Regions from separate parts of the Paraliobacillus sp. X-1268 genome, predicted to be linked through region 1. Evidence: riboswitches for the same ligand, from Rfam matches in the RefSeq annotation. Region 1 holds a riboswitch; the other holds the start of a gene.

Region 1 (5,362 bases):
TTTGTTTTTCAATCTCGTCTCGTAACTGTTGATTCTGATCTGAGTCTTTTATTTGCAAATTAACCGTGAAATAAAAATCATCTTTGTCTTTCGTTAACAAATAAGTAGGCACGCGAAAATAGCTACCATTAAAATTATCCCATAGTGGTGTTTTGCTACTGGTAGTATCAAACGGAAAAGCACCAATCGCGATTGGACCTGTGCCAGGCTGTTCATACTCATTATAAATAATAGCTTCTTCTAAAAGCTTTTTCCATTGATTTTCAGTATTTTGATAATAATCATCATCTGCATGCATAGAAATTGCTGTTCCAGCACCAACTAAATAAAAATCATCTGGTACGCTAGCCCAAAATAAACGATTTCCTTCTAGATACTTTGCTTGTTCAAAAAAAACATGCGGATCAACTGGATCAATTTTTTCTGTGAAACTTAGCATTTGTACAGTATTGTTATTTATCTTTGCTTTTTTTATTGCCTCATCTAATAAAAGATCTAGTTGTTTTTTTTCTATTTCAATCATGTGTGCTTACCCTCCAATAATGATAGGGGTTATCTATTAAGGCATTGATCCATAATATTACGATATATCTATTCACTATTTTTATTAACTTAAAACTTTCCCCTTTTATATTTTATGCTGTTTTTCAATCTTTCTCAACAATCATGATTATTTACCAATAATTTATTATTCAATTTGATTGACACGACTTCTTTCCTTCTCTAAACTTATAATGATATTATAGATTATATTAGCGTAATTATCAGGTTTAAAGACAAGATAATAAAAAGAATTTGTGCGTTAAACGTTAGTTAGGAGAGAAATAAGGATTATGCAATCATTACAAAATAATACCATAAAATCAACTTTGAACGAAAAACCAGGTTTTCATGTATGGTGGAGGCTACTTCGTCCACATACTTTAACTGCATCTTTTGTTCCAGTATTTATCGGGAGTATGTTAGCTATACTAGATGGCTCAATTAATTTCTTGCTTTTTTCTGCCATGCTTTTAGCTGCCATGCTTATTCAAGCAGCAACGAATATGTTTAATGAGTATTACGATTATGTACGCGGACTCGATAACGAAAACTCTGTTGGAATCGGTGGAACAATCGTCCGTGATGGAATTGCAGCCAAAACTGTATTAACTCTGGCTTGTAGTTTCTTTGCATTCGCCATGTTATTAGGTGTTTATATTTGTTTAGAATCTAATTGGTGGGTTTGTGCTGTCGGTCTGTTTTGTATGTTAATTGGTTATTTATATACCGGTGGGCCATATCCAATTGCGTCCACACCGTTTGGAGAAATTGTTTCTGGATTTTTCATGGGTACAATGCTAATCGGATTTAGTTATTTCGTACAGACAATGGAAATATCAAGTGACATGCTTTTAATTTCCATTCCTGTAGCGATATTTATCGGGCTAATTATGCTTTCTAATAACATTCGTGATTTAGAAGGTGATAAAGCGAATGGTCGTAAAACAATCGCTATCTTACTTGGGCATGAAAAAGCAGGCAAATTGCTTGGCTCATTATTTTCTATTAGTTACCTTTTGACTATACTATTTATTGGTGTTGGACTTCTACCATTATGGTCAATAATTACATTACTGAGCATAAAAAAAGCGAAACAAGCTATAAATGGATTTAAAGGAAAAACCACAAACGTCGAAATGATTCCAGCTATGATAGCAACGGCACAGACGAATACAATTTACGGCTTTCTACTAGGTTTATCTTTGTTAATACAGATCTTTATTCCTTTTTCTTTATAACAAGTAGTAAATATTAAACAAAAGCAGACATTGAAATTGTGTCTGCTTTTTTCATAAGAAAGGTGGTATTTAAATGGATTTAGATGGAACATTAATGCAAGCATTGGAAATGGAAGTTATGATAAGTCAGGCAGATCTAGTTGAAATTAAAATGCCTGTTAACGAAAAAACACGCCAACCAATGGGTTATTTACATGGCGGTGCAAGTGTGGCACTAGCTGAATCAGCGGCAAGCATCGGCGCCTTATTAAATGTTGATCCGAGTAAATATAATATTTTTGGAGTTGAAATAAATGCTAATCATATAAAAAGCAAGCAGAATGGTTGGGTGATTGCTCGAGCAAAACCTGTACACATTGGTAGAACAACGATGGTATGGCAAATTGATATTATAGATGAATCAGATCAATTAATTGCTACCTCACGCTCTACAATAGGAATTGTAGAGAAACGATAATTTTTAATTGATTGAATTATTCCGTTTTATTCGTTTATCTGTGTTTTCGACCGATTCGAGCTGTGTTCGCTCGATTACAGTATACAACTGAAAAAGCTGGCCTCCCTTTTCAGGGAAAGCCAGCTTTCATTTTATATTTTTTATCCTATCATTGCCTTTTTCTGATCAATCCATGGTTTAAGCTTAATAAATAACGGAACAAAAAGCACTGCTAGAATAATTCCCTTCACGACGTTAAATGGTAAGACACCAACGATAACTGTACTTAACTTCACTGTACTACTCATTGTTTCCCAGCCCATAAACCAGCTATACGCTGGTAAAATAACAAAGTAATTTAGGACACTCATGCCTAAAGCCATCACGACAGTACCAGTTGCCAAACCTGAAACGAGACTCTTATTTCCTTTAAATTTATGATATAACATCGATACAGGAACAACGAATAACACGCCAGCGATAAAGTTTGCAACTACTCCAATTGGATCTCCAGCACCTGTAAAGATTAAATATAATAAGTTTTTAATTGCTTCGACAATTATCCCAGCCATAGGTGTAAACAATAGTGCTGCGATTAATGCCGGAACTTCACTAAAGTCAATTTTTAAATATGGTGGTAAAAAAGGTAATGGAAAGTTAATAAATAATAATACCAATGAAATTGTACCTAATAGAGCAAGAATAATTAATTTTAATAAGTTTGATGATTGCGATTTAGTTGTTTGCAATCTCAATTCCTCCTTCATCTTTATCGATTCTAATCTTGATGAAGGCAGAGCAATACTTTAGACATTATAAAAACCCTAAAACCAAATGGGGGCTTTTAGGGTTTACACATATCAAGAAATAAAGGTATATAAATATACCAAATTTTGCTCCTTATCTTCTCCCATCCAGACTTTAACTGTCGGTCCCGGATTTGCACCAGGTCCACCACTATGAAAGTGGGTCACGGACTAAAAGCGATTTAACGCTTATCACCGTCGGTCGGGAATTACACCCTGCCCCGAAGATAGAATCGATATTTAATTAATTATATTATACAATAAGTTAAAAAGTTTGTGAAGTCTTTTACATGTGTTTTTTTTCACAAAGTTCATATTTCATAAAAATACTTTTATTCATCCAAGGGATTTAAGCTTTCTTTCCCTGTCATACCTGCAATCATCGCAACTAATAAATCAATTTCTTCATCGATATCTTTAATACTCGCCGTTTCAACGGGAGAATGCATATAACGTAGCGGTAAGGAGACTAGACTCACTGGTACTCCACGACCAGTTAAGCGCATTTTGTCAGCATCTGTTCCTGTCATGCGGGGAGTCAGCTCATACTGCACGTCCATATTTAACTGTTTTGCAGTTTTCTCTAATAAGATATTCATTTTACGATTAATTGGTGCACCTTTCGCTAAAACTGGGCCACCATCTAACCGAATATCACCATGTTTGTTTTTATTAACACTTGGATAATCAGTAGCGAACGTTACATCACAAGCAATCGCCATCGTCGGTGCAATTCCTGCTGCTGCAAAATAAGCGCCACCCATGTTCGTTTCTTCATTCACTGTACTAGCCGCATAGACACCTACCTTTAAATCTTTATCAGAAAGTCTACGCAATACCTCAGCAACGATAAATGCACCTGTACGGTTATCTAAACCTCGTCCAGTTATGTACCGATCCATCAATACTTCTGGTTCGCGTTGATAAACCGCAAGATCACCAATTTGCACAAATGCTGCGATTTCTTCTTTTGATTGTGCACCACAATCTATAAAAAGATCTTCCACATCAAAGTCACCTTTTATACCACCATGATGTTGAGCGTTAACACCGATAACACCAGTGATTTTCTTGCCATAACCTAAAACATCTACCTTCATGCCAACAGCCGCTTTTGGATTAATTCCACCCATTTTATCAAAATATAAAAAACCTTGTTCATCTAAACGATTGATTACAAGTGCAATTTCATCACTATGACCAGCTAATAAAATTTTAAAATCAGCTTCTTTATTCAACACACCTATTACGTTACCTGCATGATCTGTCATGATCTCATCAGCAAAAGGCTCAACATAACGCATCCATTTTTTTTGAATCTCCATTTCCATACTTGATGGAGATGGTGTTTGTAATAGTTCCATTAAAAACTGTTGTCTCTCTTTTTCCATTTTTGTATGACCTCCTAAATAATCTATTATCATCATATCAAATTTTTTGGTAAATACTAATCTTTAACTTTAATTTTTGGATAGGAAGTGAGAAATTGCACCTTTATAAATTTTGGCAGTATTATTTTCGTTTACCTAGTTTACTACGATTACTAGCGACAGTATTCGTACTAATGTTTAGCTTTGGGCTCCTTATACACTTAATCGAACCCGAGCACTTCACTACTATTTTTGATGGGATTTGGTGGGCATTTGTAACAGGATCAACGGTTGGTTATGGTGATTATATCCCATTAAGCACATTAGGAAAAACACTTGGCATTCTTTTAATTCTAACTGGTGGAGGGGTTGTAACTTTTTATATGGCAACCATTTCGGCTACAACAATCAAACAAGAAGAGTCCCTTTCAAAAGGTGATATTACATTTAAAGGAGAAAATCATATTATCTTCATCGGTTGGAATGAACGAACAAGACAGCTACTCGAAATGATGCATAAACATCATAAGAAGGAGGAGTTTGTCTTAATTGATCATTCGCTAAATCAACTTCCCTACAAAGACCATAACCTTCATTTTATTCATGGTGATCCAACAGCTGATGAAGTCTTACAAATGGCTAACGTGCAGGCTGCTAAATATGCAATTGTGACAGCTGATCCTGCAAAAAAGGAACGTCAAGCAGATCAAACAAGCATCTTAACAACAGTAGCATTACGTGGAAACAATTCAACTATTCAAATCATCACAGAAATACTTACAAAAAGCCAGATTTCTAATGCGAAACGTGCTGGTGCAGACGCAATTATACGTTCCAATGACTTTATGAGCACCTTGTTTTATCATGAAATCTTTCGAACATCATCAGTACAACCATTCGAATTATTACTAGAAATACTATCGAATCAACAATTTTCTCAATGTGCTTTACCTGAAAAATTAGTAGGAA
Region 2 (5,362 bases), on a different contig from region 1:
AGCGGGATGTCTTCTGTCCCAATTTCACCTTTCAATAGTGCTAAGTGTTCTTTCCTAGTCCATTTTTCTGTATAGGCGATTAATTTAAAATCACCATAACTTGTTGGAAGGTCAATTTCCACTTCTTTTTCCACTAATTTATCATATCTTTTACGGTAGGCAATTAAATCTTGAATCGATATAATCGCCATGTTTTCCTTTTCGGCAATAGCTTTCAATTCTGGTAACCGTGCCATTGTGCCGTCTTCTTGCATAATTTCACAAATAACACCCGCTGGTGCTGAACCAGCCAACCTCGCTAAATCAACAGCAGCTTCCGTGTGTCCAGGTCGTTCCAAAACTCCCGCATCCTTAGCTAATAAAGGGAAAACATGTCCCGGTCGTTTAAAGTCTAGCGCAACTGATCGCTCATCAATTAATTTCTGGATAGTCAGTGAACGTTCATAAGCACTAATTCCTGTTTTTGTATCGGCATGATCGACACTAATCGTAAAAGCCGTGCCATGTGCATCTGTATTGCGTAATACCATATCATCCAAACCTAATTTTGTTGTAATAGAAGACGCGAGCGGTGTACAAATTAACCCTCGTCCCTCTTTTGCCATATAGTTAATTACTTCTGGTGTCGCATGTTCAGCAAGTGAAACAAAGTCACCCTCATTTTCACGATCTTCATCATCTACAACAATGATAATTTTACCCATTTTCAATGCTTCTAGTGCTTCTGGTATCGTATTAAGCATTATCTTTCACTCCTATCCAATAAAACCATAGTTTTGTAATTTTTCTTTTGTTAATGCTTCTTTTGTTGATTCAGATTTATTTTCGGCAAAACGCGTACTTAATAGTCGCTCCATATATTTTGCCAACATGTCATACTCTAAATTGACACGGTCTCCCAGTGTCTTCTCTCCTAAAATAGTAGCCTTCTGCGTTTCAGGAATTAAAGAAATAACAAAACTATCGTCTGTTACATCAAAAACAGTAAGTGATGTTCCATCTACTGTAACCGATCCTTTTGGCATCAAGTAGGGTAAACTCTTACTATCAACTGAAATTGCCATATAGCGCGCATTAGCCTCTGTCCAGATTCGATCAATTTCTCCAACCGTATCAACATGACCTGAAACAAAATGGCCGCCAAATCTTCCATTTGCATGCATTGCTCTTTCTAAATTAACTTGCATACCAATTTCCGATTTTGATAAGGAAGAATAACGATATGTTTCTGGCATTACATCAACCGAAAAGCCTTTTGTATCAAAACTAGTAACAGTTAAACATACACCGTTAACTGAGATACTATCACCGATTTTGACATCAGCCAAAACAGTCTCTGCATTAATCGTAAGTTTTAAACTATTTGCTTGTTGCTTTACCGCCTTCATTCTACCTTTTTCTTCAATAATCCCAGTAAACATTTAGTCTCCCTCCTGTAAAGGTCGTGCAATTATTTTAATATCAGGACCTACTTGTTCTATCGATTTAATATCTAGATCAATTGCTTCCTTCATATTATTTGGAGAAATACCGCCGACAACAGAAATTGCATCACTTCCTGCTAATAGTTTTGGCGCAATGTACCAATGGCATTCTTGAAATAAACCTTCTCTAACAAAAGAACCATGTAACGTACTGCCACCTTCAACATATAACGATTGAATACCATGTTCTCCTAAGATATCAAGTACAGCAGTTATTTCTAGTTTTTCAGTTTGTAATTGTATTAACTTAACATGTGCATGTTTACGTTGAAAGTCATTTGTATCAGCGTTTTTACCACAAATAATCCAAGTGGTAGCTTCATTGTCTAAAATTTTAGCATCTGGATTAATCATTAAATTTGTGTCTAAAATAATACGAATAGGATTTTTACCACCTTGGGGCAATCTAGTGGTTAATCGTGGATCATCTTGCTTAATCGTATTACTCCCAACCATAATCGCGTCATGTATTGCACGTTGCTTATGGACATCTTCTCTCGCTTCTTCAGATGTAATCCATTTGCTATCGCCAGTTGCTGTCGCAGTTTTGCCGTCTAACGTCATCGCGGCTTTTAACGTGACAAATGGTCGTTTATTTTTCATATAATAAAAGAAATATTGGTTTATCTTTAACGCTCTTTCTTCCTTCAAACCAACTTCTACTTCTATTCCAGCCTTTTTTAAAATTTCAATTCCCTTTCCTGCAACTTCTGGATTAGGATCAACACAAGCAATATAAACTTTTTTCACTTTTCGTTGCACAAGTAGTTCTGCACATGGGGGTGTCTTACCATAGTGAGCACAAGGCTCTAAGGTAACATAGACATCCGAACCTTCTGCCTCTTCTCCTGCCTGTTGCATGGCAAGAACTTCTGCATGTCCTTCGCCAGCTTTGAGATGACTTCCCATTCCAATAATTCTGCCATCTTTAACAACGACTGAACCAACAGATGGATTTGGGCTTGTTTGTCCTATTGTGCTCGTAGCAAGTGATAATGCTAAATCCATGTATGTCTCTTTTGTCACAAGTATCCACTCCTTATAGCGGAAATACAAAAGCCCCAGATCATTTAAGATGATCCGGGGCTTTTTTTGATAGACTAATACTCCTAAATAGAGTGATTAGCTCTGATAAGCGTTAGCAAACAAACGCATGCCTGTTCCATACGTTTATTGTTGTTTTTCTTTTCCCATCCAGACTTTCACTGTCGGCTTTGGAATCACACCAAATCCACCTTCGCACAAAATGTGCTCCGGGTCACGGACTAAAGGTATTACGCATACCTATCACCGTCGGTCGGGATTTACACCCTGCCCCAAAGAAAAACCTATTCAATTGTTCATATTTTAACATGATATTATGTAAATTGCACGTAAAAAAATTCAAGAAGAGTCAATTGATCCTATTCCGATCTGCTACAAGAACAAAACCATGTGATCGGCATCATAATAGGTATCCTTATACTTTAATGATCTTTCTTCTGTACCACATATTTCAAACCCCATTGATTTATATACCTTTTTGGCTGCACTATTCTTTGCAGAAACAGTTAAATAAAGTTGTTCTATTTCGTTTATAGTTTTCGCCTTTTCAATTGCCTTTAGTAGTAACGCATTACCTAATCCCTTACCTCTGTTTTCTGGTTTAACGTAAACAGCAACAATATTTGCTCTGTGCTTTAACTTTAATTTAGTTTCCTTAACTAAAGAAATAGTACCAATAAGCTCAGACTGTTCAAAAGCTCCAAAAGTAAAGGAGTCTAACGATAATTTAAACCTATTTATATACTTTTCTATGGAATCGTTTTTTTCCTCTTCATAACTTGAACCAAATGCTTCCGGATTTTCTTGTAGTGCAATCAGCCTGTTCGTAAGGTATTCAGAGGCATCATCTGCTACTAATTGTCTTATTTCCATTTGATTTCCCTCTTTTCATCCTTTACCTTTATCGACACTCATGTTTAATCGGAGTAATGTTATTTTCTTACTAGTAGCCCTGATAATCAGAAATAAGATGTAACCAATAATAGTTCCAGAAGAATTAAATAATAGATCATCAACTGTTCCATACCTTGTAGGTGTAAAAGTTGCTTGTGTTAATTCAATTGTTAATGAAAAGATGAATCCTAAAATTAGTATTATAAAAAAATTCCGGGTATGCCTAAATAAGATAGGTGTGAGAAGACCAAATGGAACAAATAGCATGATATTACCTACTGAGTAAAGCAATTGGAACATTAGATAGCCATCTGCCATATTTAATAGGTTATAAAAGAGGTTTAGATCAAAGCTAATAGACCGTTCTTCTGCTAGTACATTTATAAAATAAAATGGTCGCATGGTTAGATAAGATACCGCTAATAAATAGACAAAAAATAGATGTATAATTATTTCTTTGATTAAGTTAAAATGTCTTTTGTTTTTTATGTAATGGTTACCTCTAAACCATATCCAAAATAAAATAGTAAATACATATATTATTAGAGGATCTAATATGATCATTCTTAAGTATCCTTCCTATAGCCAGTAATCATTTTTACGTTGTAACATATAGTTGGACGTCTTGTCCACCTAATATAATACTCTTCTCTAATACCATGTTTAATTTACTCGCTACCTTTTGAGAAGCAATGTTTCCTGGCTGAATAAGCGCAATAAATCGTTCTATTTTTAACTTCCGCTTTCCATAGTCTTTTAACGCTAATGCCGCTTCTGTTCCATACCCTTTTTGCCAGTAATCCCGAGCAATCCAATAACCTATTTCAAGCTCATTTACTCCATTAATTGTTTGCGGAACAATACCTGCATGTCCAATCGGTTTGTTACTTTTTTTATCAATTAAAAGATGTAGGCCTAAATTAGGATTACGCTCATATGTATCAAGAATCCAATTTAAGAATGTCTCCGCGCCACTATTATCTTTCGGTTTGCCATTCCCGATATACCTAACTATCTTAGGATCAGAAACTAATGCATATAAAAATGGAAGATCACCTTTATTATAAAAACGAAAACGTAACCTCTCTGATTCAATTCTCATATATAAACATCCTTTTTATATTTTATGCAATATAGGAAATGAAAAATGCCCTTATGAAAAAATAAGCATAGCCCACATCATTAAAATGGCTATGCTTATTTCCTACCTCACCGGCTACACACTCTCTACCTACCAAGCTCTTCTCCAATAATCCGGACTTCACGTTCTAATTCCACATTAAAGTTATTTTTTACTGTTTGTTGGACCATTTTAATTACCGCAATGTATTCTGAGGCTGTCGCATTATCTTTATTAACAATGAAACCAGCATGTTTAGTCGATACTTCCGCACCACCAATACCTTTTCCTTGCAAATCACTGTCTTGAATCAGCTGACCAGCAAAATATCCCGGTGGTCTTTTAAACACACTACCGCATGAAGGGTATTCAAGTGGCTGCTTCGACTCTCGTTTAAAAGTTAAGTCATCCATCACTTCTTTAATTTCTTTTTCTGAGGCAGGTTGTAAAGCGAAATGCGCCTCTAAAACGATATATTCTTTATCTGGAATGTTACTTGTACGGTAGCCTAAATCTAATTCAGAAGCCTGAAGTGTATTTACTTCACCGTACTTATTAACAACGACTGCCCTTTTCAGGCAATCTTTCACTTCGCCACCATATGCTCCAGCATTCATATATAACGCTCCACCAACTGTTCCAGGAATACCACACGCAAATTCTAGACCCGAAAGTTTTTCTTGTAATGCTTTCTTCGATACATCTATAATGCGTGCACCACTCTCTGCAATCAACGTGTTTTCTTCTCGTCTCACAGCAGTGAAACGCTTCGGACTCATGACAATACCACGAATCCCACCGTCTCTTACAATTAAATTAG

The links. Region 1 has a riboswitch for FMN ahead of D2K62_RS16700 (ECF transporter S component). Riboswitches for the same ligand answer to the same signal wherever they lie in the genome.
Region 2: another riboswitch for FMN. It lies ahead of ribD (bifunctional diaminohydroxyphosphoribosylaminopyrimidine deaminase/5-amino-6-(5-phosphoribosylamino)uracil reductase RibD); the one in region 1 lies ahead of D2K62_RS16700 (ECF transporter S component).

The regions. Positions count from the first base shown of each region.
Region 1 is NZ_QJSK01000024.1:16,175-21,536, reverse strand. It holds gene D2K62_RS16715 (isochorismate synthase) at 1-523, opposite strand, end outside; gene D2K62_RS16710 (1,4-dihydroxy-2-naphthoate polyprenyltransferase) at 834-1,781, shown strand; gene D2K62_RS16705 (PaaI family thioesterase) at 1,855-2,238, shown strand; gene D2K62_RS16700 (ECF transporter S component) at 2,379-2,966, opposite strand; FMN riboswitch at 3,116-3,256, opposite strand; gene D2K62_RS16695 (M20/M25/M40 family metallo-hydrolase) at 3,356-4,414, opposite strand; gene D2K62_RS16690 (potassium channel family protein) at 4,510-5,362, shown strand, end outside.
Region 2 is NZ_QJSK01000018.1:30,264-35,625, reverse strand. It holds gene D2K62_RS15205 (bifunctional 3,4-dihydroxy-2-butanone-4-phosphate synthase/GTP cyclohydrolase II) at 1-743, opposite strand, end outside; gene ribE (riboflavin synthase) at 756-1,421, opposite strand; gene ribD (bifunctional diaminohydroxyphosphoribosylaminopyrimidine deaminase/5-amino-6-(5-phosphoribosylamino)uracil reductase RibD) at 1,422-2,510, opposite strand; FMN riboswitch at 2,663-2,812, opposite strand; gene D2K62_RS15190 (GNAT family N-acetyltransferase) at 2,901-3,401, opposite strand; gene D2K62_RS15185 (VanZ family protein) at 3,417-3,986, opposite strand; gene D2K62_RS15180 (GNAT family N-acetyltransferase) at 4,021-4,524, opposite strand; gene murB (UDP-N-acetylmuramate dehydrogenase) at 4,650-5,362, opposite strand, start outside.